DNA from 3 places in the Marinobacter sp. E2 genome. Region 3 is predicted to be linked to each of the others. Evidence: predicted binding sites of a transcription regulator. Region 3 holds the regulator's gene; each other region holds the start of a gene.
What was found. The regulator sigma-54, encoded in region 3, starts transcription at its own class of promoters, with help from an activator protein. The targets are predictions, from matches to a motif close to ANTGGCATNNANNTTGCTNT.
Positions count from the first base shown of each region.

Region 1: the regulator sigma-54 is predicted to act here: its motif matches at 3,254-3,273, upstream of glnA (glutamate--ammonia ligase).
Region 2: the regulator sigma-54 is predicted to act here: its motif matches at 5,127-5,146, upstream of AC0J1C_RS05610 (sigma 54-interacting transcriptional regulator).

Region 1 covers NZ_CM146911.1:670,744-678,353, reverse strand. The annotation lists one part of gene AC0J1C_RS03080 (IS3 family transposase) at 1-590, opposite strand, end outside; one part of gene AC0J1C_RS03080 (IS3 family transposase) at 590-944, opposite strand; gene typA (translational GTPase TypA) at 1,043-2,854, opposite strand; gene glnA (glutamate--ammonia ligase) at 3,427-4,830, shown strand; gene AC0J1C_RS03065 (DUF4124 domain-containing protein) at 5,020-5,544, shown strand; gene glnL (nitrogen regulation protein NR(II)) at 5,798-6,892, shown strand; gene ntrC (nitrogen regulation protein NR(I)) at 6,889-7,610, shown strand, end outside.
Region 2 covers NZ_CM146911.1:1,214,086-1,221,695, forward strand. The annotation lists gene AC0J1C_RS05595 (alginate lyase family protein) at 1-154, shown strand, start outside; gene AC0J1C_RS05600 (mannose-1-phosphate guanylyltransferase/mannose-6-phosphate isomerase) at 253-1,728, shown strand; gene AC0J1C_RS05605 (phosphohexomutase domain-containing protein) at 1,812-3,164, shown strand; gene AC0J1C_RS05610 (sigma 54-interacting transcriptional regulator) at 3,186-5,096, opposite strand; gene AC0J1C_RS05615 (ABC transporter substrate-binding protein) at 5,412-6,833, shown strand; gene ntrB (nitrate ABC transporter permease) at 6,836-7,610, shown strand, end outside.
Region 3 covers NZ_CM146911.1:2,659,448-2,667,057, forward strand. The annotation lists gene AC0J1C_RS12110 (KpsF/GutQ family sugar-phosphate isomerase) at 1-12, shown strand, start outside; gene kdsC (3-deoxy-manno-octulosonate-8-phosphatase KdsC) at 12-596, shown strand; gene lptC (LPS export ABC transporter periplasmic protein LptC) at 593-1,177, shown strand; gene lptA (lipopolysaccharide transport periplasmic protein LptA) at 1,161-1,694, shown strand; gene lptB (LPS export ABC transporter ATP-binding protein) at 1,706-2,431, shown strand; gene AC0J1C_RS12135 (RNA polymerase factor sigma-54) at 2,582-4,111, shown strand; gene hpf (ribosome hibernation promoting factor) at 4,216-4,524, shown strand; gene ptsN (PTS IIA-like nitrogen regulatory protein PtsN) at 4,612-5,082, shown strand; gene rapZ (RNase adapter RapZ) at 5,111-5,995, shown strand; gene AC0J1C_RS12155 (HPr family phosphocarrier protein) at 6,003-6,272, shown strand; gene mgtE (magnesium transporter) at 6,366-7,610, shown strand, end outside.

The DNA.
Region 1 (7,610 bases), 1.8 Mb from region 3:
GATGCCTCGATCCGAATGATGTATCAGGGGTTGGTCGGTCATACGATGACGGACGGCCTGGTTCAGCGCGGCCACGGTATCGGAAGCTTTCATCTCGTGACTGAGGTTATGGCCCATGATCTTGCGTGAGAAGGCATCCGTAACCAGGGATAGATAATGCACCCCCTCATCTGTTTCGACGTAGGTGATATCGCTCACGAAGACCTGCTCGGGACGATGCAGCTCACATCCTGCAAACAGGTTGGGATGCTTCCTCATCCAATGGCGGCTGTCGGTTGTTTTCGTATAGTTTTTCTTCGGATGAACCAGTAACTGGTGCTGACGCAGGTAATCAAACAAACCATCTCGACCCAGCTTGATGCCAAGGGCCTGAAATTCTTCGCGCAACAGATAATACAGCTTGCGTGTTCCCAGTCGCGGCAATCGTTTTCGAATCTGCTGCACAAGCGCTTTAACCGGCTCCAGCTCACTTTGGCGCCTTCTCCGCCGCTGAAGACGCTGATAAACCGCCTGGCGTGTTACTCCAAAGAGCGAGCAGCTTTTGCTCAGGCTTACTTTGCCTTTTGCTTGCAGCGTACGCGCTCCTTGGATAAATACTTTTTTCGCAGACCGGCTCCGTATTCCCGATCCATAATATCGACCATCTCATTGAGCAGGAGATTGCGAAGACGCTCATCTTCTAGCTCTTTTTCAAGTCGCTTGATCTTCTGCTCGGGCGTTTCCTGGGATCGGTTCATGGGCGAGTTCCTCGGCAGGGACCAGTCCAATCTACCATGCTTGCGCAGCCAAGTGAGAACCGTGCTGCGCCCTTGAATGCCGTAGGTCCTTTGGGCCTGTTTATAGGTGAGCTCGCCTTTTTCGACCTGATCAACAACCGCTAATTTAAAGCCCAGGTTGTAATCACGCTGCGTGCGCTTCTTGCGGGTGGGAGTGACGTTGTCCATCTCTGCATCTCCAGATGACAACGTATTTCAGGACGGGTCACAGCCATAAAAAAGGCCGGATGCTGAACACATCCGGCCTTCTGGACACAGTGCAGACCTTACTTCTTGTTGGCCCGCTTGCGCTCGTTTTCGGTCAGGAGCTTTTTCCGGAGCCGGATCGATTTCGGGGTTACCTCAACCAGCTCATCGTCATCGATAAACTCCAGAGCCTGCTCCAGCGTGTACTTGATCGGCGGCACCAGGCCAATCACCTCATCCTTACCAGAGGCACGCATGTTGTCGAGCTTCTTGGCCTTGGTGGGGTTAACAACCAGGTCGTTGTCGCGACTGTGAATGCCGCACAGCTGCCCTTCGTAGATTTCCTGGCCAGGCTCAAGGAACAGCTTGCCACGGCTCTGCAGCGTCTCCAGGGAATAAGTCAGGGCAGTGCCCGTTGCCATGGAGACCAGCACGCCGTTCTGACGACTGGTGACATCGCCCACCTTGATCGGGCCGTAATGGCTGAAGGTGGAGGTGAGAATGCCGGTACCGGAGGTCATGGTCAGGAAGGTGTTCCGGAAACCGATCAACCCGCGAGCGGGGATGGTGTAATCCAGCCGCATGCGGCCCTTGCCATCCGGCACCATGTTGGTCAGATCGCCCTTGCGCAGGCCCATCTGTTCCATCACAGCGCCCTGGTGCTGCTCTTCAATGTCTACAATCACGTTCTCGTAGGGCTCCTGCTTGACGCCATCCACTTCTTTGATGACCACTTCAGGACGGCCCACGGCCAGTTCGAAGTTCTCGCGGCGCATGTTCTCGATCAACACCGAGAGGTGCAGTTCGCCGCGACCAGACACCTTGAACTTGTCGGCGGAATCACCCTCTTCAACCCGCAGCGCCACGTTGTGCAGCAGCTCTTTCTCAAGACGTTCCTTGATGTTGCGGCTGGTCACGTACTTGCCTTCCTTGCCAGCGAACGGCGAATCGTTAACCTGGAAGGTCATTGATACGGTCGGCTCGTCCACGGTCAGGGCCGGCAGGGCTTCCACGTTGGCGGGGTCGCAGAGGGTGTCGGAGATGAACAGCTCGTCCATGCCGCTGACGCAGACAATGTCACCGGCCTGGGCCTCTTCCACCTCTACCCGTTGCAGGCCGAAATGACCCATGATCTTGAGAATACGGCCGTTACGCTTCTTGCCATTGGCGCCAATGGCGGTGACCGGGGAGTTGGTTTTGATCTTTCCGCGCATGATCCGCCCGATGCCGATCACACCCAGGAAGCTGCTGTAGTCGAGCTGGGAAATCTGCATCTGGAAGGGGCCGTCCAGGTCCACGTTCGGTGCCGGCACGTGATCGACGATCGCCTGGAACACGGCGTCCATGTTGTCGTCGAGGTTTTCATGGTCGACGCCGGCAATACCGTTCAGGGCGCTGGCGTAAACGATCGGAAAGTCCAGCTGCTCATCGGTGGCACCCAGGTTATCGAACAGGTCAAACACCTGATCCACCACCCAGTCCGGGCGGGCACCCGGGCGGTCGATCTTGTTGACCACCACGATCGGCCGCAGGCCGGCCGCAAACGCCTTCTGGGTAACAAAGCGGGTCTGGGGCATGGGGCCGTCGATGGAATCCACCACCAGCAGCACGCAATCCACCATGCTCATCACCCGCTCAACTTCACCACCGAAGTCCGCGTGTCCCGGGGTATCCACAATGTTGATGTCGTACCCGTTCCACTTCAGGGCGGTGTTCTTGGCCAGAATGGTAATGCCCCGCTCTTTTTCCTGGTCGTTCGAGTCCATGACCCGTTCGCTTTCAAGTTCCTTGCGGTCGAGGGTGCCGGACTGGCGAAGCAGTTTGTCTACCAGCGTGGTTTTACCATGGTCGACGTGGGCGATGATGGCGATATTACGAAGTTTCTCAATCACAAAAAGTATCCTGCGGCATGCACTCAATGACCTGAGAAGGTCGTTCGCAGGGGAAGCCCCGGCACATGCCGTCTCAAATCCGTAAAATGAATTCATTCACCGGAACTGACTGCCCGGCGCCCTGCACGGAGCTTTTCGATCCGGGATCTGAAAAAGGCAGGGTGAAAATGAAGCGGCGCGCAGTATATCGAAAAGTCGGTGTCGTTAATATGAAGAAAAACGCCTATTCTTTACTCAACTTGCCACGCTGGGCGCCCCGCACTCTTTTGATGCACCCCACCAATAAATGCACCATATTAGTGCACTGATTTGGTGCGTAAGGCGTAGCTGACTCTGGCCCGGCGCCGGCGCCATGCCCCAAACCCTCGCAGTTGCGCTGTTCTGGAGCACGCCCCAAAAATTGGCAAGCACCTTGCTTTACCGAAATCAGCCGAAATTTGCAGGTAAGTGTCACTGGCATTTGCTAAGCTGCGCAAACCTGAGAAACCGATCGGAACCCGCAAGGGCGGGCGATCCGGCACCACGAACATGAATGCAGCCGCCTGTGCGGTATAACTAACGGAGCATGCACAATGTCCAAGACAGTTGATTTGATCAAAGAACACGAAGTCAAATGGGTTGATCTGCGCTTCACCGACAGCCGTGGTAAAGAGCAGCACGTGACCCTGCCCGCCACCGAGGTGGACGAAGACTTCTTCACCGACGGCAAGATGTTCGACGGCTCCTCCATCGCCGGCTGGAAAGGCATCAACGAATCCGACATGATCCTGATGCCGGACGACGAAACTTCCGTTCTGGATCCGTTCACCGAAGAAACGACTGTCAACATCACCTGTAACATTGTGGAGCCCTCCACCATGCAGGGATATGAGCGTGATCCCCGCTCTGTTGCCCGTCGCGCCGAGGAATACCTGAAGTCCACCGGCATTGCCGATGGCGCCCTGTTCGGCCCCGAGCCCGAGTTCTTTGTGTTCGACTCCGTGAAGTGGAACGTCGACATGCAAGGCGCCTCCTACCACATCCACTCCGAGGAAGCAGCCTGGGTATCCGGCGAAGACTTCGACCGCAACAACATCGGTCACCGTCCGGGCGTGAAAGGCGGTTACTTCCCGGTTCCGCCGGTTGACAGCCTGCACGACCTGCGTGGCGCGATGTGTGCCGCCATGGAGTCCATGGGCCTGGAAATTGAAGTACACCACCATGAAGTGGGAACTGCCGGCCAGTGTGAAATCGGCGTTGGTGCCAACACCCTGACCCGCAAGGCCGACGAAGTACAGATTCTGAAGTACTGCGTGCACAACGTGGCACACGCCTACGGCAAGACCGCCACCTTCATGCCCAAGCCGGTAGTTGGTGACAACGGCTCCGGTATGCACGTACACATGTCCCTGAGCAAGGACGGCAAGAACCTGTTTGCCGGCGATAGCTACGCTGGCCTCAGCGAAGCTGCCCTGTACTACATCGGCGGTGTAATCAAGCATGCCAAGGCCATCAACGCCTTCACCAACCCGGCCACCAACAGCTACAAGCGTCTGGTTCCCGGTTTCGAAGCTCCGGTTATGCTGGCCTACTCTGCCCGTAACCGCTCCGCTTCCATCCGTATCCCGTACGTGAGCAGCCCGAAGGCCCGCCGCATCGAGGTGCGCTTCCCTGATCCGTCCGCGAACCCGTACCTGGCGTTTGCCGCACTGATGATGGCCGGCCTTGACGGTATCCAGAACAAGATCCACCCTGGCGATGCCATGGACAAGGATCTGTACGACCTGCCCAAGGAAGAGGCCCTGAACATTCCGAAGGTTGCCGAGACTCTGTCCGAGGCTCTGGACTGCCTGGAAGCGGATCACGAGTTCCTGACCCGTGGCGGCGTGTTCACCGAAGACATGATTGCCGGCTACATTGATCTGAAGCGCGGCGAAGTCGAAAAGCTGAACATGACCACCCACCCGGTCGAGTTCCAGCTGTACTACTCCTGCTAAACGCTCACCGGAGCGTGCCTCCGGAGAGAACAGCAGATCGAAGCCCCGCCCTGTGCGGGGCTTTTTTTTGTGAGCGACTCCACAGAGCCTGCCGCCCTTAACGATATGTAACGAACATCCGTGGGCCCGGCCGTTGAAATGGTGTAAAGCGCCGCCGATAATCGGGGAAACCCCATAAAAGGTGAGCGTATGTATCTCAAGTCCGGGCTGATTGCCGGCCTCTTCGTTTTGTTGGCCACCCCCGTATTCGCCGAGGTCTATCGCAACGTCGATGCCTACGGCAACGTCACCTACTCCGACGAACCGTCCGAAGGCTCTGAGGCGGTCGAAGTCAAACCGGTTACTACAATTACCCTGCCCAAGCCCCAGACGGTTCAGGAAACCGACAAGCTGCGGGAAGAAGTTCGCAGGGAGGGCGCGGCCTATGACAGCGTGTCCTTCAGTTACCCTGAGAACAACCAGGCCTTCTACAGTGGCAGCGGTGACATTCAGTTCGAAGTGACCAGCACGCCAGGTCTGCAGGCGGGCCACAAGTACGAAGTCACCCTCGATGGCCAACCGGTGGGTCAGAGCAGCTCCGGTTCGATCACGGTGAACAACGTGTTCCGTGGGACCCACGAAGCCCGGGTTCATATCGTTGATGAAAATGGGGTGCAGGTGAAAACGGGGCCGGCCATTTCCTTCACCGTACACCGGCCATCCGTCCTCAACTGATTCCGCCCACACCAAGCTTGCACTAATTTGGTGCGCGCGCACCAGAAACAAGCCATACTCTGACCAGCAACGGGGCGCTTGACCCGGGCTGGTCATTCTTTTTTGCCTTCCCTGCACCAGCTTTTGGCACATTTCAGCGCTGATGGGCTCCAATGCCCGCACTTCGCCCGTTCATTCGACCATCGACACCAATGTGGTTCGCTTTTTGCAAAACTCCGGAGGTCATCCAATGTCGAACCAACGGGATTCACGCATGGCTCTGCCTTCGGCCACTCCAGTCGGATACAAAAGCATTCTCGACAGCCTTACCACGGCTGTTCTGGTGCTCGAGGACAATCTCAATATCCAGTATCTGAATCCGGCCGCCGAAAGCCTGTTTGAAACCAGCATGACCCGGAGCCACGGCCAGCCCTTTCGGGACATCCTGGTGGAATCTGAGGACGCCCTGAAAACCCTTCTCGCGGCGGTCCGGAACGGACAGTCCTACACCAGGCGTGAGGCTGAATTCCTGCTTACCAGTGGCTCCCGCCTGACGGTCGACTACTCTGTCACGCCGATCAGTCTCGAGCCCACAGAGCTGCTGATTGAAATCCAGCCCCGGGACCGCCTGATGCGGATCAGCCGTGAGGAAGACATCATTTCCCAGCAGGAAACCACCCGCATCCTGGTGCGCGGCATGGCCCACGAGATCAAGAATCCGCTCGGAGGCATTCGCGGCGCCGCCCAGCTACTGGACCGTGAACTCGGCAGCGAGGACCAGCGCGAATACACCCGCGTAATCATCGATGAGGCCGACCGCCTCAGAAGCCTTGTCGACCGCATGCTCGGCCCCAACAAGGCCCTGAAGCTGGCCCCGACCAACATTCACGAAGTACTGGAGAGAGTGGGCACTCTCCTTGAAGCCGAGAGCAAGGGTCGCCTGCATTTCAGCCGCGACTACGACCCCAGCATTCCCGAGTTCCGGGGCGACAAGGAGCAGCTGATCCAGGCATTTCTGAACATCGCCCGTAATGCCATGGAGGCCGCGTTCGAGAACCAGAGCGGCCATACCGCCAGCGAACCGCCAACCATCACATTCCGGACCCGGACGCTGCGCCAGTTCACCATCGGTCACCGCCGCCACAAGCTGGTGTGCCGGGTGGATGTCATTGATAACGGACCGGGCATTCCGCCGGATCTACTGCAAAACATTTTTTATCCGATGATCAGCGGCCGGGCCAGCGGCACCGGCCTGGGCCTGTCCATTACCCAGAGCATCATCGGACAACACCACGGACTGGTGGAGTGCGAAAGCGAGCCAGGCCGAACTGACTTCATCATCTTCCTGCCCCTGGAGGACACCCCATGAGCCAACCGGCAAACGTCTGGATCATTGACGACGATCGCAGTATTCGCTGGGTGCTGGAGCGCGCCCTGAACCAGGCCGGTATGCAGCCCCGCGTTTTTGACAGCGGAGAAAGCATCATGATGCGGCTCGAGCACGAGCAGCCCGATGCCATTGTCAGCGACATCCGGATGCCGGGCGTGGACGGCATCACCCTGCTGTCACAGATCGTGGACGTGCACCCGGATGTGCCTGTCATCATCATGACCGCCCATTCCGATCTGGAAAGCGCGGTAACCAGTTACCAGACCGGCGCCTTCGAGTACCTGCCCAAGCCCTTCGATGTGGACGATGCCGTGGCGCTGGTCAAGCGGGCCGTAGCCCACAGCCACGAAAAACGGGCCAGTGGCGAGCCCCAGGCCGAGAGCGCCCAGCGCAGCGCCGAAATCATCGGCGAGGCACCGGCCATGCAGGAGGTCTTCCGGGCCATCGGCCGGCTCTCTCACTCCAACATCACGGTACTAATCAACGGCGAGAGCGGTACCGGGAAGGAACTGGTGGCCCAGGCACTGCACAACCACAGCCCCAGGGCGAGCCATCCGTTTATCGCCCTGAACATGGCCGCCATTCCCAAGGACCTGATTGAATCCGAACTCTTCGGCCACGAAAAAGGCGCCTTTACCGGAGCCGGCGCGGCCCGCCAGGGGCGCTTCGAGCAGGCCAATGGCGGCACCCTGTTCCT
Region 2 (7,610 bases), 1.4 Mb from region 3:
CGTCGGCGGCATGTCGGCGTTTCTGGACGAGTACCGACCCATGAAGTCCACCCGCCTGGGTGGTGACATTTCCTTTCTGTACCAGATCGATCCGCTGTGGCCGGTTGAGACGAGGCCCAACCCGCCCGGCGATATCAAATTGCAAGGCTCATGAATTTTCCCGAGGAGCCCCTGCGCGGGGCTCGGGAGGTACGGGAATAGCCCTGGGGATGATTTCCCAGTCAGTCAGACGAGACGCAAAGGAGCAGGACAATGATTCCAGTCATTCTTTCAGGTGGTAACGGTTCCAGACTCTGGCCCTTATCGCGCCAGGCTTATCCGAAGCAGTTTCTGCCTCTGGTTGGATCCCAGAGCATGTTGCAGCAGACCCTCAGTCGACTTCCGACAGAAGAGACCGAGGCACCGGTGGTGGTCGCCAACGACGAGCATCGGTTTATCGTCAAGGAACAGTTGGAGGCGATGGGGCGCGAACCGCTCTCGATCCTGCTTGAACCCTTTGGCCGGAATACCGCGCCGGCGGTGGCTCTGGCAGCCATTGAGGTGGCAAGAAAGGATCCCAAAGCCATCATGCTGGTGTTACCGGCGGATCACGCCATTGATGATACCGAGGCTTTCCGCAACGCCGTCCTCAAGGGGCAGGAGGCCGCGAGGTCGGGTGGACTGGTACTTTTCGGGATAACCCCGACCCGCCCGGAAACGGGCTACGGGTACATTGGCGTTGGCCACGGTGGCGAGGCGCCGGGTGGCGCGCGCCCGGTATCACGCTTTATTGAAAAACCCGATGCGGAAAAGGCCGCGGCGTTGCTCTCCGCCGGTGGTTACTACTGGAACAGCGGCATGTTCATGTTTCGTGCGGATACTTATCTGGCGGAACTGAAGAAGCACAGCCCCGACATCTATGACACCTGCCTGCTGGCCGCCCGGGGCTTCACCCGCGATCTGCCGTTTACCCGTATTCCAGCCGAGATCTTCGAGCACTGTCCGGACGATTCCATAGATTATGCGGTCATGGAAAAGACATCCCGGGCGTTGCTGGTACCCATGGATGCGGGCTGGAGTGACGTTGGTTCCTGGTCAACGATCTGGAACATAACGGCGAAAGACGACGAATCAAATGCGGTGGTCGGAGACGCTTGCCTGGAAGATACCAGCGGCTGTCTGGTGCATGGCTCCGACAAGCTGGTGGCATTGCTGGGCGTTGAAGACCTGGTGGTGGTTGATACCAGTGATGCTGTCATGGTGGCTCACCGGGACAGGGTCCAGGATGTGAAGAAGCTGGTAACCCGGCTGAAAAGCCAGCAGCGATCGGAAACGCGGACCCACCGGCAGGTTTACCGCCCCTGGGGCAGTTACGACAGCATCGATAACGGTAACCGCTTTCAGGTGAAACGGATCACGGTCAAGCCGGGTGAAAAGCTGTCACTACAGAAGCACCATCATCGGGCCGAGCACTGGATCATCGTGCGGGGCACTGCGGAGGTGACCCGGGATGACGAAACCTTCCTGCTGTCTGAAAACGAATCCACATACATCCCCATCGGATCGGTGCACCGCCTCTTCAATCCGGGACGCATTCCGCTGGAGTTGATCGAGGTGCAATCCGGCGCCTACCTCGGTGAGGACGACATTGAGCGGCTCGATGATCGGTACGGACGGTCGACGCCGCAGCCGGAGGCTGAGAACGAGGCCGAGGAGCAAGAACTGCCGTTGATGTCTGAACGGGTGTGACGCGGCGTGCACGCTTCGTTCAGGGGGCACCCTGGCGTCGCGTGCAGCCCCGCATGCTGACAGTAATGAAGGGAGGTAACGTTGTGGATTTGTCCTGTTTTAAAGCCTATGACCTGCGTGGCCGGGTGCCGGACCAGCTGAACGCCGCGCTGGCGGAGCGCATCGGGCGTGCGTACGTGGAGATGACTGCGGCCGAACGGGTTGTGGTCGGTTACGACATCCGGTTGTCCAGCCCCGAGATTGCCACGGCCCTGAGTGCCGGACTGAAAGCCGGAGGCGCGGATGTGTACGACATCGGCCTGTGTGGCACCGAGCAAGTGTACTTTGCGACCAGCCACTACAACATGGATGGCGGCATCATGGTCACGGCCAGTCACAATCCCAAAGACTATAACGGTATGAAGCTGGTTGGGCCGGGCGCGCGGCCAATCAGTTCGGACAGTGGCTTGAACACCCTTCGGGATCTGGTGCCCGGCGTCTTCCAGGACGCACCGACGCCAGGGCGCACGGAGTGCCTGACCATCGAGCAGGACTACATCAATCACCTGCTGGGATTTGTGGATGAGGGCGTGTTGAGCCCTTTAAAGATCGTGGTGAATGCCGGCAACGGCGGCGCGGGGAAGGTGATCGATGCTCTCGACAGGCGCTTGCCCTTCGAGTTTGTGCGTCTGCATCACCAGCCCGATGGTCATTTCCCGAATGGAGTCCCCAACCCGTTACTGGAGGAAAACCGGGCCGAAACCGCGGAAGCGGTATTGCGCGAGGGGGCAGATATGGGGATTGCCTGGGACGGAGACTACGACCGGTGTTTTTTCTTTGATGAGAAAGGCCGGTTCATCGAAGGCTATTACATCGTTGGCTTGCTGGCCGATCAGTTTCTGCGCAAGGCAGGTGGTGGTCGGATCATTCACGATCCGCGCCTGACCTGGAACACCCTGGATCTGGTTCGGGCTGCCGGTGGAGAAGCGATAGAGAGCAAAACTGGCCACGCCTTTATCAAACAGAGAATGCGCGATGAAGATGCCCTCTACGGGGGAGAAATGAGCGCACACCATTATTTCCGGGATTTCGCCTACTGCGACAGCGGCATGATCCCCTGGCTGCTGGTTGCCGAGCGTCTGTGCCAAAGCGGGCAGACGCTGTCATCTCTGATAGACGAGCGCATTGCCGCCTATCCCGCCAGTGGCGAAATCAACCGGACCGTGGAGGACCCGCGCCGGCTTCTGGAGACGATCGAGAAAATCTACGGAGGTGATGCGCTCTCGGTTGGGCACGTGGATGGCCTCAGCGTGGAGTTCGAGCGCTGGCGCTTCAACCTGCGGATGTCCAACACAGAGCCGGTCGTTCGGCTGAATGTCGAATCCAGGGGCGATATACCCCTGATGAAGGAGAAAACCCAGGAATTGCTGGATGCGATTGCCGGAGTCAGCACCTGAGCGGCTCAAGGTCCATGGCCGTCAGTATTTGCTGGCCCGCTCCGGCGTTATCCGGAGTTTTTTGAGTCGGGAGGTGAGCGTGGTGGGCTTGATCCCCAGCAGGGCCGCCGCGCCATCCTCGCCGAACACCTGGCCGCCGCTGATTTTCAGGGCTCTCAGCAGATTCTTCTTCTCCAGATCCCGCAGGTCCTGCTCGGTGAGCAGGTCGCTGTTGAAGTGCCGGTCTGGTGGGGCAGGCGTTGTCGTTGTCAATGCTCCGGACTCCTGCCCCAGCAGATCCAGATCCAGGCGCCCGTCGGCGGTGATCACCTGGCGCTCAATCACATTCTCCAACTCCCGCACGTTGCCTGGCCAGTGGTAGGCCTTCAGGGTTTCTACGTCCTTTTCCCGCAGGACCAGGGTGGGGCGGTTGAATTTCTGGCAGGCCCGGTTGAGGAATTCCTGGGCCAGAATCGGGATGTCTTCCAGGCGACGTCGCAGGGGTACGGACTCGATGGGGAAGACGTTCAGTCGGAAATAGAGGTCTTCCCGGAAGGTTTTCTGCTGGACCTCGGCTTTGAGGTCGCGGTTGGTGGCGGCAATCACCCGTACGTCCACGCCGCGGGTCCGGTTTTCGCCCACCCGCTCGAACTGTTGGTCCTGTAGCACCCGCAGCAGTTTGCCCTGAAGTTCCAGCGGGATTTCCCCCACTTCGTCCAGGAACAGGGTGCCGCCGTCGGCCAGCTCGAACCGGCCCACCCGGTCGCTGACGGCACCGGTAAAGGCGCCCTTGATGTGGCCGAAGAACTCGCTCTCGAACAGGTCCTTGGGAATGGCAGCACAGTTCACCCGGATCAGGGGCCGGTCACGCCGGCTGCTGGACTGGTGGATGGCGCGGGCAATCAACTCCTTGCCGGTGCCGGACTCGCCGGTGATCAGCACGTTGGCATCGGTGGGGGCCACCATGCCGATGCGCCGCACAATGGCCTTGATGGCATCGCTCTGGCCGAAGATCTCGTGGAAGTGGTATTCGGCGCTCAGTTCCTCCTGCAGGTAGGCGTTTTCCATTTCCAGGCGGTGTTTGAGGGACTCCACTTCCTTCAGCGCCTCCTGTAACTCTTTGCGCGCTTCCAGGCGGGAGGAGATGTCCCGGAACACAACGACGGCGCCCACCGGATGACCGTTATCGAGGATGGGCGTACTGGTGTATTCCACCGGGAAACCGCTGCCATCCTTGCGCCAGAACCAGTCCTCACCCACACGCTTGACGCTGCCATCCCGGAAGGCGGCGTAGATGGGGCATTCCTTGAGTGGAAAAATGGAGCCGTCCTCGTGGGAGTGATGCACAACCCGATGGATCACACGCCCCATGAGCTCATCAATGCGCCAGCCCAGCATGCGTTCTGCCGCCGGATTGGCGAAGGTGGTGCGGCCCTCGGCGTCCACCCCGTAAATGCCTTCGCCCACCGCATGCAGGATCAGCTGGTTTTCCCGCTCCATGTCCTTGAACAGTTCCTCCACCCGGCGCCATTCCAGCAGGCCGCCCCGGTGGTAGTGGTTGGCATCGTGACGCTCCCTCAGGGTACGCAGCTGGCGCCGGTCCCGCAGCAGCAAAAGCAGGTTCTGGGATTCGGCCTCACCCACCCGCGAGGACGAAATTTCCAGCTCCACCGTGTGGCCGTCCCGGTGCTGTAGGAAGAAATCCCGGCTCCAGCCCTGGCTGCGGAACAGGGTTTCCTCGGTAAAGGCAATCAGCTGCGGGCGTTGGTCGGTGAACAGCTGGGTGCAGGGCTTGCCGCTTATTGACTTGCGATCAGTGCCGATCAGTCGGCCCATGGCGCCGTTGGCAGCGAGGATCAGGTCGCGGCCGGCATCCACCAGCAAGGCGGCTTCCGGCAGGTGATCAATCCACTCCAGGTTGTCGAAGAGCGCAATGCGGGTGTCGGTGTTCATGGCGGTGTCCTGGGTCAGTCTGAACTGGCCATTACAAACCCCATGCCAACTACGAAATATCGCAATCGGTACTACGAAAAATCGTTAATTACGAAAAATCGTAGTGCGCGGCTGATCAGCGGGACCCATAAAAAAGCAAAGAAAACAGTGCCTTGAAAAAATATTCGGACTTGGCACAAACCCTGCCATATCACCTTTAGAACGCGTAGCCGACCCGATGCGATGTCGCCACCGGGTCCGAGTCGCACCGTTAGTAGCACCAAAAGAGTGCAGAAACACCCTGAAAACCAGGTCCAATACCCAGGAGAGTGCCCAATGACCACGAAAAGCCTTGGAAATCCCTTTGACGGTGACAAGTCCCTGATCCACGCAAAAAACTGCGGTTGCCATGAGTGCCAGCCCGGTGACAGTGCGCCTTCCATTTCACTTGACCTGAAACCTGCGGCCAGCCACCAGGGCGCAGCAGAGGAGCGAATGGACTCCGAAGCGATGATGGACCGCGCTATCGAGAGTGCCGTGGTGCGCTCCGTGTTCGGCCACAACGACCACAGCCGCCGCAGCTTCATGAAGATGATGGGCGCCGGCACCGCGGCCGCACTGCTCGGCAGCGTGTTCCCCATGGACAAAGCCAAGGCCGCGGTGAAGGAATCCCTCGGCAAACTGGAAAAAACCAAACTGAACGTGGGCTTTGTGCCCATTACCTGCGCCACGCCGATCATCATGGCCCACCCCATGGGCTTCTATGAGCGCTATGGCCTGGATGTAACCGTCACCAAGACCGCTGGTTGGGCGGTGGCCCGGGACAAGTCCCTGGCCGGTGAATACGACGCTTCCCACATGCTCACTCCCATGCCCCTCGCCATGACCATGGGCGCGGGCTCCACGCCGGAGCCGTTCATCATGCCGGCGGTAGAGAACATCAATGGCCAGGCCATCGTGCTGCACGTCGATCACAAGGACAAGCGCGATCCCAAGCAGTGGAAGGGCTTCAAGTTCGGGGTGCCGTTCGAGTACTCCATGCACAACTTCCTGCTGCGCTACTACCTGGCCGAGAACGGAATCGATCCGGACAAAGATGTGCAAATCCGCGTGGTTCCGCCACCCGAGATGGTGGCCAACCTGCGCGCCGGTAACCTCGACGGTTATCTGAGCCCGGACCCATTCAACCAGCGTGCCGTGTGGGAGAAGGTAGGTTTCATCCACATGCTCACCAAGGACATCTGGGAAGGCCATCCGTGCTGCGCCTTTGCCTGCAGCCAGAAGTTCGCGACCGAGAATCCGAACACCTACGGCGCCCTGTTGCGGGCCATCATTGATGCTACCCAATACTCCAACAACCCGGAAAACCGCAAGGAAATCTCCGAGGCCATCGCGCCGAAGAACTACCTGAACCAGCCGGTACCGGTCATCCAGCAGGTGCTCACCGGCTACTACGCCGACGGCCTGGGTGAAGTGAAGAACGTGCCGGACCGCATCGATTTCGACCCGTTCCCCTGGCACTCCATGGGCGTGTGGATCCTCACCCAGATGAAGCGCTGGGGCTACATCGAGGGGGATGTGGACTACAAGGGCATCGCCGAGCAGGTCTACCTGGCCGGTGAGACCGGCAAGCTGATGGAGGAAATGGGCTACAGCGCGCCGGACAAGACCTACAAGACCCACACCATCATGGGCAAGACCTTCGATCCGGAGAGTCCTGAAGAGTATGCCCGCAGCTTTGCCATCGGGAGGGTGTAACCATGGCTTCCCTGAACGTACGCGCAGCCCTGCTGTCGGTGTCGTTCCTCATTCTGGCCCTCGGGCTCTGGGAAATGGCAACCCAGCCGCCGGAAGCGGACGCGGCCATGACCGAGTACGAGCGCCTGATGGGCGGGGCCGACCAGGAATCCCGGGTGCCGCCGCCCTCGGAGGTGATCAAGCTGGCCTGGGCCGAGCTGTCCAACCCGTTCTATGACGCCGGCGCCAACGACAAGGGCATCGGCATCCAGCTGGCCTACTCGGTGTACCGGGTACTTACCGGCTACCTGGCGGCCATGGCCATCGCGTTGCCCATCGGCTTCCTGATCGGCATGTCGCCGCTGATGTACAAGGCCCTGAACCCGTACATCCAGGTGCTGCGACCGATCTCGCCGCTGGCCTGGATGCCCCTGGCGCTGTTCATCATCCAGGATTCAGACGCCTCGGCCATCTTCGTGATCTTTATCTGCTCGATCTGGCCGATGCTGCTGAATACCGCCTTTGGCGTGGCCAACGTCCGGCAGGACTGGGTGAACGTGGCCCGCACCCACGAGCTCAGCCCGATCAAGACCGCGCTCACGGTCATCCTGCCGGCCGCCGCACCCACCATCCTCACCGGCATGCGCATCTCCATTGGTATCGCCTGGCTGGTCATCGTGGCCGCGGAGATGCTCGTGGGCGGCACCGGCATTGGCTACTACGTGTGGAACGAATGGAACAACCTGGATCTGGCCAGTGTGATCTTTTCCATCCTCATGATCGGGGTGGTGGGCATGC
Region 3 (7,610 bases):
GGTGTGATCTGATGGCCGGCAGCACCAGAGCCCCGATATCCCACCCGATGATGCCCGAATGGCCCGAGGACCTGCTGGAGAAAGCCCGCAGGATCCGGCTGATTGCCCTGGACGTCGATGGCATCATGAGCGATGGGCGGCTGTATTTCAGTGCCGCCGGCGACGAACTCAAGGCGTTCAACATTCTTGATGGGCTGGGCCTGAAACAGCTGATGGGCGCGGGCATCACCGTGGCAGTCATCACTGGCCGCCAGTCACCACTGACGGAAAAGCGGATGCGCGACCTCGGCATCCGGCACCTGATGCAGGGCCGTGAAGACAAGAAAGTGGCGCTGCAGGAGCTGGTGAGCACCATGCACATCACCCCCGACGCCATCGCCTATATGGGCGACGACCTGCCGGACCTGCCGGCGCTGAGGTTCGCCGGCCTCGGTCTTACGGTGCCCAACGGCTACTGGCTGGTGAAACAGCATGCTGATTACTGTACCCGGACCAACGGCGGTGCCGGGGCCGTACGCGAAGCCTGCGATCTCATCCTGGCCGCCCAGGGCAAGCTCGACGCCGCACTGGAACCCTATCTGGAGCCGCAGCCATGAACGGGTTTGCCGATCGGCCCTGGCTGAGAATGCTGGCGTTGGGCGGCACGGTTGTGGCGGCAATTTTCCTGCTCTGGCGCAGTGACGAAGCGCCGGTTGTCGACCAGGAAGCGGCCGCGTTGCGGGGCGATGCCGAGCCCGACGGCTTTGTGGTCAACGGCAACTACCGGTCGTTTGATGAAACCGGGAACCTCGAGATCCGGTTTGCCAGCCCGCGGATAGAGCAGTTTGAAGAAAACAACCTGGCGACCATGGATTCGCCGCGCGCGGAACTCTACGGCGATGCCGACACCCAGCCCTGGATTGTGGAAGCGGATCGGGGCCGGCTGATACAGAACCAGGAACTGGTGCATCTCACCGGCAACGTGCAGGTGCTGCGCAGCGTAAGTGGGCGGGACACCACACTGACAACCCGGACCCTGACCCTCGATAATAACGAAGGCGTGGTGTTCACCGACGCGCCAGTGGAGATCCGGGATGTCACCGGCATCACCACCGCCGTTGGCATGAAGGCATGGATAGACGAGCGCATTCTGGAACTGAACTCCCAGGTGGAAGGATATTATGACACCGGAAACTAATGTACGTCGGCGCCTGGCGGCCGCGCTGGTATCACTGGCGATCATGGCCCCCGCTGCCGCCTTCGACCTCAACTCCGACACGCCGATCAAGGTAACGGCCGATAACGCGCGCCTGGACGATGCCAAGGGCATCGCAACCTACACCGGCGATGTCGAGCTGGAACAGGGCCAGACCCGACTCGATGCCGAGCGGGTGGTTCTGTACCGGGATGCCAACGGGCTCAGCCGGATCGAAGCCTCCGGCGAACCGGCCAGGTACCGCCAGCCAGCCCGCGACGGCAAGGGCGAGACCGACGCACGGGCCCTGAACATCACCTGGTCTGCGACCGACCAGCGCATCACCTTTGAACGGGAGGCCATCATTGAACAGAATGGCAACCTGTTCCGGGGCAACATCATTCATTACGATACCCAGGACCGCGTGGTCACTGCCGAAGGTGGCACTGACACTGGTTCCGGACCGGGCCGGGTCGAAATGGTCATACAGCCACGCAGTACCGACAGCCGCACTGAGTAAACAGGATTCCGATGGCAGTTCTGAGAGCCAGCAACCTGGCAAAAAGCTACAAGCAGAAGAAGGTGGTCATTGACGTTTCCCTGGAAATCCGCAGTGGGGAAATTGTCGGACTCCTCGGCCCTAACGGAGCGGGAAAAACCACCTGCTTCTACATGATCGTCGGGCTGGTTCCGGCCGACCGGGGCCGCATCACCATCGACAGCCGCGACATCACGCCCCTGCCGATGCACGGTCGCGCCCGCAAGGGCATTGGCTATCTGCCCCAGGAAGCCTCGGTGTTCCGCAAGCTGTCGGTTCGCGACAACATCATGGCCATCCTGGAAACCCGCCGGGGCATGGGCCGCGCCGAGCGGGAGCAGAAACTGGAGGAGCTGCTGGAAGAATTTCACATCACCCACATCCGCGACAGCGTCGGCATGGCGCTGTCGGGTGGCGAACGGCGCCGGGTCGAAATAGCCCGGGCTCTGGCCATGGAGCCAGCGTTCATTCTGCTGGACGAACCCTTCGCGGGCGTCGATCCGATTTCGGTCAGCGACATCAAGCACATCATTCGCCACCTGCGTGACAAGGGCATCGGGGTTCTGATCACCGACCACAACGTGCGTGAGACCCTCGATATCTGCGAGAATGCCTATATCGTTTCCGGCGGCCACATTATTGCCTCCGGCAACGCCGATGCCATCCTGGCCAATCAACAGGTTAAGGAAGTGTATCTGGGCGACGAATTCAGGCTGTGATACGAAGTGCGGATTGTTTTGATGACCTGCAGCAAGTAAACTCGGCAAAGAACTTGCTAGGGTAAATATAACCCAAGGCAAGTGACCGGCATATAACGACTTTTTTACTGGCTAAGGCACGAAGCGCTGATGAGTGACGGATCCTGAACCATGGTTATGAAAGCCTCTTTACAGTTAAAGCTGGGTCAGAGCCTGACCATGACGCCCCAGCTGCAACAGGCGATCCGGCTCCTACAGCTTTCCACCCTGGACCTTCAGCAGGAAATCCAGCAGGCGCTGGAATCCAACCCGATGCTGGAAACCTCCGAGGACGATGACCACCCTGACGCCTCCTCCGAGGGCCCGGAATCGGGCGAATCCGAATCCTCCGAACACACCGCCGAATCCCCGACCGAAACCCAGACCGACTGGGACGAAAGCGAGAACGGCCCGGACTGGGCGTCGGAAAACGACATCCCCGACAACATCCCCGATGATCTGCCGGTAGACACCGCCTGGGACGACATTTACCAGTCCGCGCCTGCGCCGGCGGCCCGTAACGACGACGAAAACGACCACGACTTCGAGACCCGCAACTCACCGACCGAAACCCTGCAGGATCACCTGGAATGGCAACTGAACCTCACGCCCATGAGCGAGCGGGACCAGGCCATTGCTCACGCCCTGATGGATGCGGTAGATGAACGCGGCTACCTGACCAGCTCCCTGGAAGACATTCACGCCGGCCTGCTGGATGAGGCTGAGGAAGACCCCCTTGAACTGGATGAAGTGGAAGCGGTGCTGCACCGCCTGCAGCACTTCGACCCACCAGGCGTCTTCGCCCGGGACCTTCAGGAGTGCCTGCTCATCCAGCTCAACCAGTTACCGCCGGAAACCCCATGGCTGGCACAGGCCCGGCTGGTGATCACGCACTACATCAATCTGCTGGGCAATCGTGATTACGCCCAGCTGCTGCGACGCAGCCGACTGAAGGAAGACCAGCTGCGGGAAGTGCTGGCCCTGATTACCGGTTTGAACCCGCGCCCGGGCGATGTCATTGACCGCGCCGAGCCGGACTACGTGATTCCGGACGTGATTGTGCGCAAGCACAACGGCCGCTGGCGGGTGGAACTGAATCCGGAAATTGCCCCGCGCATTCGGGTAAATGCGAGCTATGCTTCACTTATAAGGCGTGCAGACAGCAGCGCCGACAACACCTATCTGCGGGACCAGCTGCAGGAGGCGAAGTGGTTTATCAAGAGCCTGCAAAGCCGGAACGAAACACTGCTGAAGGTGGCCACGCGCATTGTCGAGCACCAGCAGGGGTTCCTGGACCACGGGGAGGAGGCCATGAAGCCTCTGATACTCTCGGACATTGCCCAGGCGGTGGAGATGCACGAATCCACGATCTCGCGGGTCACCACCCAGAAGTACATGCACACCCCACGGGGCATTTTCGAACTGAAGTATTTCTTCTCCAGCCACGTAAGCACCGACGAGGGCGGAGAATGCTCCTCAACGGCAATCCGGGCCATGATCAAGAAATTGATTGCTGCGGAGACGCCCAAAAAGCCGTTGAGCGACAGTAAAATTGCAGCCATGCTAGGAGAACAGGGAATCAAGGTTGCGCGACGCACCGTTGCCAAATACCGGGAGGCGATGCACATTCCGCCTTCCAACGAGCGCAAGCGGCTGGTCTGATCCCCTTAATGGGAGCGGCACGCAACACGGTATTCGCCGGCGCCGAGGGCGCCAGCACACAGACCGGCTCTCCGGAGCCGGCACGATGACAACAGGAGACGCCTATGCAACTCAATATTTCAGGCCATCACGTAGAACTGACTCCCGCACTCAAGGATTACGTTTCAGAGAAGTTCGAGAAGCTCGAGCGTCACTTTGACCACATCAGCAACTGCCAGGTGACCCTGGAAGTGGAAAAGGTACGCCAGATCGCGGAAGCCACGCTGCACGTGGTTGGTGGTGAGATTCACGCAAAGGCGGAAAACGAGGACATGTACGCGGCCATTGATGCCCTGATCGACAAGCTGGACCGCCAGATCCTCAAGCACAAGGAAAAGAATGTAGACCGGATGCACGGAAACGGCTCTCGTTAACCGGCCGTTATCGTGTAAGTCACACAAACGAGCTGCGACACGAACGACGTGTCGCAGCCTTTTTTTTAACGGAAACCCAGTCGATCCATGAGCGACACATCCCTGACCATAGACAACATTCTTGCGCCGGAGCTGACCCTTTGCCGGGTTGCGGCCTCCAGCAAGAAACGGGCCCTGGAGTTTATTGCCGAGCAGATAAACCAGCAGGACAACACGCTCAGCGAAACCCAGATTTTCAACAATCTGATTGCACGTGAGCGCCTGGGCAGCACCGGCATTGGCCAGGGTATTGCCATCCCGCACTGTCGGCTTGAAGGCCTGGATCACGTGGTGGGCGTGCTGATGACCCTGGAGGAAAGCGTCGACTTCGACGCCATTGATAACCAGCCGGTCGACCTGATTTTTGCGCTGATTGTGCCCAAGGAGGCCACCAGCGAGCACCTGGAACTGCTCAGCCAACTGGCCGAAAAGTTCAATGAGCGGTCGTTCTGTGACCGACTCCGGCAGTGCCAGGATGCCCGGACGCTATACGAACGCATGACCGTTACAGGCGGATGAGAGCTACCACAGCAGAGGACGTTTGGGCATGAAGCTGATCATCGTCAGTGGCAGATCCGGCTCGGGCAAGAGTACGGCACTTCATGTGCTTGAGGACCTTGGCTTCTACTGCATCGACAACCTTCCCATCGGTCTACTGTTTCCGCTTACCCGGGAGGCGGCAGGCCAGGCCAGTCCGGGCCGGCTGGGCAAGATGGCGGTGAGCATAGACGCCCGCAACCTGTCGGGAGAACTGGCGAATTTCGAGGACATCTACCGCAGCCTTCAGGGTACCGGCGTTACCGTGGAAATCATATTTCTGGACGCCGACGAACAGTCCCTGCTGCAGCGCTTCCACGCCACACGCCGCAAACACCCGCTGAGCGACGACAAAACCTCGCTGCGGGAAGCCATCAGCAGCGAGAAAACACTGCTGGAGCCACTGTCCAAGCTGTCAGACCTCTACATCAACACCACCGGCATGTCCATGTACGAACTGCGGGACATGGTCAAGCAACGGGTGGTGGGTCGCAAGGATCAGGAACTGGCTCTGCTGTTCCAGTCCTTTGGTTTCAAGCACGGGGTTCCCCTGGATTCGGACTACGTTTTTGATGTCCGTTGCCTGCCCAACCCCTACTGGGACACCAGCCTGCGCAAGTACGTAGGCACCGACCAGCCGGTTATTGATTTCCTCGAACGGGAGCCGTCCTCACGGAAAATGATCGAAGACCTGACCACATTCCTGGATAGCTGGCTGCCATCCTTCGCCGACAGCAATCGCAGCTATATGACCATCTCCATTGGCTGCACCGGCGGCCAGCACCGGTCGGTCTACATGTGTGAGCAGTTGGGCGCCTATTTCCGGCAGAAATACAGCAATGTGCAGGTGCGGCACACGGAGCTGCCACACCTCCAGGCAAGGGAAGAGATCTGACCCAGCCATGATTCGTCGCCCCATTACCATCATCAACAAACTTGGCCTGCACGCTCGCGCCACTGCAAAGCTCGTTGCCACGGCGTCCGGGTTCGACAGCAGTGTGCGCATCAGTGGCAAGGGCCGGGACGTGGATGCCAAGAACATCATGCAGGTGATGATGCTGGCTGCCAGCCAGGGCACCGAAGTGGAGATCATTGCCGAGGGCCCCGACGAAGAGCAGGCGGTCGAGGCCCTGGCCGACCTGATCAACGACTATTTCGGCGAGGGCGAATAAGTCGACTGCCGTACGGCATTCACCTACAACTCATCCTCACCGACAGCGCCTAACTCCGCTATAATGCAGGCGTTTTCTGACGCCGGGTGACTCATGACCGATATTCTGGAAAAAAGCCAGGCCCGCCAGCGCCTTCGCTCCCTGAGTGAAGCACTGGACAGTGGTGCGCTCAAGCAGGTTGCCCGCATCCTGAATGGCGGCCTGAGCCCCAGTGATATTGCCCACCTGCTCGAGTCCTCGCCACCCCGACAGCGTGCCCTGCTCTGGAATCTGGTCGACAAGCAGCTCGAGGGGGAAGTTCTCCAGTATCTGAGCGACGATATCCGGGGTTACTTCCTGAGCCAGCTGAATGCCCAGGAGCTGGCGGACATCATCGAGGACTTCGAGTCGGACGACCTGGCCGACTTGCTGCAACAGCTGCCGGATACGGTGATTCAGGAAGTCCTGGACACCATGGACGAACAGGATCGCCAGCGGGTCGAGGAGGTTCTCTCCTACCCCGAGGACACCGCCGGCGGTCTGATGAACACGGACACCATTACGGTGCGTCCGGACATCAGCATTGACGTGGTGCTGCGTTATCTGCGCCGGCACCGGACCCTGCCCCCGATGACCGACAGCCTGATTGTGGTGAGCCGGCGGGATGAGTTCATTGGCATGCTGCCCATCACCAAGATGCTGGTCTCCAACCCGGCCGCCACCGTGCGCGAGGTCATGGATACCGACATCGAGCCCATTCCCGTGAGCCTGTCCGACACCAAGGTAGCCACCCTGTTTGAACGCTACGATCTGATCTCGGCGCCGGTGGTGAACGAGGAAGGCCGGCTGCTGGGCCGCATCACCATCGATGACGTGGTGGACGTTATCCGGGAAGACGCCGACCACTCCCTGATGAGCATGGCGGGCCTGGACGAGGATGAAGACACCTTCGCGCCGGTATGGAAAACATCCCGGCGGCGGGCGGTCTGGCTGGGCATCAACCTGATTACCGCCCTCACCGCTTCGGCGGTGATCGGCCTGTTCGAAGAAACCATTGCCAAGGTGGTTGCACTCGCCGTGCTCATGCCCATTGTCGCCAGCATGGGTGGCATCGCCGGCAGCCAGACGCTTACCCTGGTCATCCGGGGCATGGCCGTAGGCCAGATCAGCGGTGCCAATGTGGGCTGGCTGCTGAACCGTGAGTTTCTGTCTGGCATCCTGAACGGCTTGCTCTGGGCGGCCGTGGTCGCCGGGGCCGCCATGCTCTGGTTCCAGGACATGCTGATTGGCGCCATTATCGCCGCCGCGCTGGTTATTAATCTCGTGGCGGCAGCACTCGTGGGTACCGTGCTACCACTG